One region of the Rahnella selenatireducens genome, then DNA from elsewhere that is predicted to be linked to it. Evidence: predicted binding sites of a transcription regulator. Region 1 holds the regulator's gene; the other holds the start of a gene.
What was found. The regulator CRP, encoded in region 1, controls carbon source genes, mostly activating them, when cyclic AMP is high. The targets are predictions, from matches to a motif close to ATGTGANNNNNNTCACAT.
Positions count from the first base shown of each region.

Region 2: idnO (gluconate 5-dehydrogenase) is a predicted target of CRP. The motif match lies at 1,618-1,635, and genes of this name have one in related genera.

Region 1 covers NZ_JBKEZJ010000006.1:327,050-330,176, forward strand. The annotation lists gene ACLBVC_RS12885 (YccS/YhfK family putative transporter) at 1-1,252, opposite strand, end outside; gene crp (cAMP-activated global transcriptional regulator CRP) at 1,314-1,946, opposite strand; gene ACLBVC_RS12895 (OsmC family protein) at 2,309-2,716, shown strand; gene ACLBVC_RS12900 (LysR substrate-binding domain-containing protein) at 2,718-3,127, opposite strand, start outside.
Region 2 covers NZ_JBKEZJ010000003.1:277,031-280,157, forward strand. The annotation lists gene ACLBVC_RS06995 (MFS transporter) at 1-337, opposite strand, end outside; gene ACLBVC_RS07000 (LacI family DNA-binding transcriptional regulator) at 513-1,496, opposite strand; gene idnO (gluconate 5-dehydrogenase) at 1,705-2,469, shown strand; gene ACLBVC_RS07010 (SDR family oxidoreductase) at 2,607-3,127, shown strand, end outside.

The DNA of each region.
Region 1 (3,127 bases):
CACGGTGCTGGATACGCACACGCGTGGCGTTATAACCGTTCTGGCTGACCAGCATGATCGTCAGCAAAATCCAGTAGGGTTTTGGCAGATTGAAGAACAACCCAAGGCTGCTGCCGATCGCCAGAATCAGACCCAGACGTGCGGCATTGCGCAGGGCCGAGGATTTAAAAGACAGGTAGCTTTTCACCGCAGGCCAGAAAGGCAGGCGCGGCTGGGAGTTCATCAGATCGCGGCGATACAGCGGGCGCTGCGTCCGCAGCAGTCGTGCGATACGGCTGAAATGGTAATAACAGAACTGGCCGACCGGATTCTGCGGGTTCTGCGCCGCAATTTTTTCCAGCGCCGCCAGTTCATTCGCCATGGTGAAACGCTCGGAGAATCGGTGATAAAGAATATCGTCCGCAATCACGCGCAGACGAGCGGAAATTACCTGCGCATTCCGGCGGATCACCGCTTCTGCGTGGCTTTCTTCCACCAGTTTCTGCACTTCTTCCGGCTGATGCAGGCTGACCGTGATGTGTTCCTGCAAATCGAGTGCAACCTGAAAACGCTGGAACAGCCGCTTGTGGTTATTGTGGTGTTCATGATGCGGCAACATATGCAGCTGCTGATAGAGCAACGCAATCAGATCGATGACCTGCTGCTGGCGCTTGAGCAACGGGGGAAGGGCTGTTTCGGGGTCGATATGTTGCGTCAGCAGGCTGTATTTGGCCTCGAAATAATCCGCCAGCTGCAAATACAGCTGGCTGAGCGTTTCGCGCATAGGTTGTTCTTCGGAAATACGGAACCATGCCCAGTTAAACAGCCCGTACCAGGCGGTTCCGGCAGCAAACAGCGCCGGTGCCTGCCACATCGGCCTCACGCCGACCATACTCAGTGTGAAGATGGTGGCCACCAGCGCGCCCGGCAACAGGCGTGCGTGCAGCGGGCTGATTTCGCCGGTGACGCCGAGCAGTAAAGCCAGCGTTAACATGATGAGCGGCAGGGGAATGTGCCAGTTTTCGAGCATCACCTGCAAAAGGATACTGCTGACGGCAAACAGCGAACCGCCGACGATCAGGCGTTTAAAAAAGCGTTTGTGCGGGGTATCGAGACCGGCGACGTTGCAACAGGCCGGGCACAGCGAGAACAGCAGACCCATTTGCAGATTGCCAAACAGCCAGCAAATACCGACAGGCAGGCACAACACCAGCGTCTGGCGCAGCGCGTAGTTAACTTCGGGATGATAGAACAGTCTTCGCCATAGCGTCATGGGTAAAGCTTAGCCCATAAAAAAGGCGCGACAGTCAACTGTCGCGCCAATTTCTGAGGGATTAACGTGTACCGTAAACGACAATCGTTTTACCGTGTGCGGAGATCAGGCTCTGATCTTCCAGCATTTTGAGAATACGTCCGACTGTTTCACGTGAACAACCGACGATTTGGCCGATTTCCTGACGGGTGATCTTGATTTGCATCCCGTCCGGATGGGTCATTGCATCAGGCTGTTTGGCCAGATTAAGCAAAGTTTGCGCGATACGGCCTGTTACGTCGAGGAAGGCAAGGTTGCCGACTTTCTCTGACGTCACTTGCAGACGGTTTGCCATCTGCGCGGAAAGACGCATCAGAATATCCGGGTTTACCTGAATCAGCTGGCGGAATTTTTTATAAGAAATTTCAGCCACTTCGCAGGCAGTTTTAGCACGAACCCAAGCACTGCGTTCCTGCCCTTCTTCGAAGAGTCCCAGCTCGCCGATGAAGTCACCTTGGTTAAGGTATGACAGTATCATTTCTTTGCCTTCTTCATCTTTAATCAGGACGGCAACCGACCCTTTCACGATGTAGTACAGCGTTTCGGCTTTTTCACCCTGGTGAATCAGCGTACTTTTAGAAGGATACTTATGTATATGACAGTGAGACAGGAACCATTCGAGAGTCGGGTCTGTTTGTGGCTTGCCGAGAACCATTTGCTATTATCCTCTGTTGTTATCGCTGCCCAAAATCACAGGGCTCAGAGTTCCCTGTACGGCACTTACTTTAAAAAGCGCCCTTTCAGCATATAACTCCCCAGAAATGCTGCAAGCGGATGTCGGAGTGAAACAGCCTGATTATTGCTGTTAACACCGTGGGTTCTGTTCTTAAACCGCAAAAACCGTCACCGCAATTTACTGGAAAGTATGTTTCGGCTTTGTTTGTAACACAGGTTTGCAATGCTGTCTTCTGTTGTCTCGCTTCAGCATGATGGCGATCGGGTTACGTTGCCAGTTTTTGGGTGAAAGGGTAGTCTGAGGGGAAAATTTGACGAATTTATCCACCGGGAGAAGAGCACATGCACGCACGCGTAAAATGGGTAGAAGGGCTGACGTTTTTAGGTGAGTCAGCGTCGGGCCATCAGATCACAATGGATGGTAATGCGGGCGACAAAGCCCCAAGCCCGATGGAAATGTTGCTGATGTCAGCGGGTGGTTGCAGCGCGATTGATGTGGTGTCTATTTTGCAAAAAGGCCGCAACGACGTGCGTGACTGCGAAGTGAAACTGACGTCTCAGCGCCGTGAAGAAGCGCCGCGTCTGTTCACGCACATCAACCTGCATTTTATCGTCACCGGTAAAGACCTGACGGATAAAATTGTGGAACGCGCGGTCAGCCTTTCTGCGGAAAAATATTGCTCTGTTTCCCTGATGCTGGGCAAAGCCGCGACGATCACCCACAGTTTTGAAGTAGTGAACGCCGAATAAGTCACCACCAGCGATACGACTGGCACTGACTTCGCAGTAAATCCAGAAATCGCCGCGCGGCAAAAGTCAGCGGCGATTTCTGCGAATAAAGCACGCAATATTCCGCCTCTGGCAGCGTATCGATATTGAGCAGGCAAAGCCTGTCCTGCAAGCCGAACGGCGCGCGCATCGCCTTCGCCACAATCGTCAGATAATCCGACTGCAATACCATATTCAGCCCGCACACCACCGAATCCGTTCTTACCGGCGTTTCACCTGCTGGCGCGCTAAAGCCGTTCATTGAAAGCTGAATCTGCTGGTAATAACCCATATCCGTTTCCGGCAACACCCAGCGCGCGCCCTGCAATTCTTCGAGCGTGGTGGCACCTGCCAGCGGATGCCCTTGCCGCGCAATCACGCCAAACGGCGCGC
Region 2 (3,127 bases), on a different contig from region 1:
CACCGAGCGCAAAACGCAGGAACAGCAGCTGATACTGGTTAGTGATAAAGCCGGTCAGAATGGAAATCACCGCCCACGCAATCAGCGAGCAGGCGATGAATTTACGGCCGCTGCCGTGTACCGCCAGGCTTCCGCCGGGCACTTGTAAAAACAGATAACCGATGAAGAAGATACCGGCAGCCAGACCGGCCATTGATGCAGTGATGCCTAATTCGGCATCCATTCCGCCGGGCATGGCAAAACTAATATTGACCCTGTCCATGAAAGAAATAATACAGGCGATAAGTATTGGGGCTATTACACGTAACCAGCGGGCCTTAGGAATTTTATTATTCATCGTCTTTCCTCTGTGTGCTTGTATCCGGCGATGACCTAATAAAAGCATTTTGAGGAAAGTATTTCGTGACAGGAGTCACGTTGAATTATGTTAAGAAAAGGTGTTACCTGCAACGTGATCCTGCACCGCAGTTGGCGTGCAGGACGAAAGGAGGGAAATTGCAGAAAATGGCACGTTAAATCGTGCCGCCGAGGGAAATCCGGTAGTGCAAATCGACACGCTCAATGGTTGGCAGGTTTTTGATTTTTTTGAGCAATATCTCGGCGACAACCTTGCCCATTTCGAAGCGCGGCGTGATAACACTGGCGAGCAGTGGCGTGGTCGCCAGCCCGATATCCAGTCCGTGAAAACCGGAAATCGCCATGTCCTGCGGGACGCGGATGCCTATCTTTACACATTCCTGTAACACACCGACGGCAATATCGTCGTTGGTACACAAAATTGCATTGGTGTGCGGATACACCTGGCGTGCCATCGATAACATTCCGGCACCGATAGACACTGATGAAACCTTATTCGGCGTGATATGCACCGGCGTCAGCCCGCGTTCAGTCATTGCCCGGCTGTAGCCCTGATAGCGTTTCTGGTCACGCGCGTCTGACATCGAACCGAAATACACCACATGCTCTTTGCCGCTGGCGAGCAGCGTATTCGCCATGTCATATCCGGCCTGCTGATTATCAAAACCTACCGCAATACGGCCATTCTGATCGTCGAGATCCATCACCTGCGCAACCGGAATTTCAGCCGCATTCAGATACTTATCGGCTTTGAGCGTGTGCACGGAATCCGTGAGGATCAGCCCCGCCAGCTGATAACCGAGCAGGTTGATGATGTGCTCTTCTTCGCGGTCTTTGCTGTATTCGTAATTCACCACCAGCGTCTGGTAGCCCTGCGCGGACGTCACGGACTCAATACCGGCCAGCAAATCGGAGAAAATCTGATTGTTAAAAGAGGGCACCAGAATGCCGATGCGTGGCGCTTTGGCCGGTCCGCGGGCTTCTTCCAGCGGAAAACCGACTTCTTCCATGACTTTGGTAATACGCTCGCGGGTTTCCAGAGAGACTTTTTCCGGCGTGCGCAGAAAACGGCTGACCGTCATCTTGGTCACATCCGCCAGTTGGGCGATGTCCTGTAATGTCACGCGCTGGTTTCTCATGCGGGTTTTCCCTGATCATTTCCCTAAAAGATACCTGATTATTGAAACAGAAAGCGCCGGAGATTGTTATCAAAATGATGACGATCACATCGGGAGTAACAGGGTTTTTTAACATTCTTCAAAGTGATCTGCATCACAGTTTGGCCGCCGGTAAACCGTTGTAGTGGGGCTAACTTTTCATAAGCAGCTTTTTAATAAGGCCAACGTCATGACAAATCTCTTCTCCCTGGATAATAAAAAGATTCTGGTCACAGGTTCCACGCGCGGTCTGGGTTTCCTGCTGGCGAAAGGGCTGGCGCAGCACGGGGCGGAAATTATCGTCAATGGCACGCAGCAGGAATCAACCCAGAAGGCCGCTGAGGCGCTGCGTGCAGAAGGGTTTATCGCACATGCCGTATCCTTTGATGTCACGGACAGCAAGGCGGTGAATCAGGCGATTGACCATATCGAAAAGGTCATCGGCCCGATTGATGTGCTGGTGAATAACGCGGGGATCCAGCGTCGCCACAAATTTACCGATTTCCCGGAAAAAGACTGGGACGACGTGATTGCGGTGAATCAGAAGTCTGTTTTCCTGGTGTCGCAGGCGGTTGCGCGTTACATGATCCAGCGCGAGCGCGGCAAGATTATCAATATCGGTTCGATGCAAAGCGAGCTGGGCCGCGACACCATTACGCCATACGCCGCCTCCAAAGGTGCCGTGAAAATGCTGACGCGCGGGATGTGTGTTGAACTGGCACGCTACAATATTCAGGTGAACGGTATTGCGCCGGGCTATTTCAAAACCGATATGACGCAGGCGCTGGTCGATAACAAAGAGTTCTCCGAATGGTTGTGCAAGCGCACGCCAGCCGCGCGCTGGGGTAACCCGGAAGAGCTGGTCGGCGGCGCGGTTTATCTTTCATCGAAAGCGTCAGACTTCGTTAACGGGCATCTGTTATTTATCGATGGCGGCATGCTGGCCGCAGTTTGATCCCCGTCATTCTTCAGGCAGCCTCTTCGTTGGCTGCGTTCGTTCACCCCGGTCACTTAGTGATCTAAGCTCCCGGGGATTCACTCATTTGCCGCCTTGATGCAACCCGAATGAATTAGGGGATGGGAAAGAAAATTATGAGCAAAATCGCACTGGTCACCGGCGGTGGCAGCGGCATAGGGCTGAGCGCCGCGAAGTCGCTGGCGGGTATTGGGTTTACGGTGATTCTGGCGGGGCGTAATACGGAAAAGCTGGCGCAGGCCGTGGCACAGGTTGCACCGGGACAAGCGGTGGCGCGTCAGCTGGACGTGACCAGCCCGCAGTCGGTCGCCGCGCTGTTTGCCGATATTCAGGAAACCTACGGACGGCTGGATTTACTGTTCAATAACGCCGGAAACAACGTGAAAGAGGTGCCCATCGAAGAACTTGCGGTGGAAGACTGGCTTTCGGTGATCAACACCAATCTGACCGGCGCATTCTTGTGTACGCAGGCGGCGGTCAGACTGATGAAACAGCAGTCTCCGCAGGGCGGTCGTATTATCAATAACGGCTCGGTTTCGGCGCAGTCGCCGCGTCCGAATTCCGCGCCTTACACCGCCAGCAAGCATGCAATAACCGGTCTGACCAAATCAACGGCACTTGATGGCCGCGCATTTAA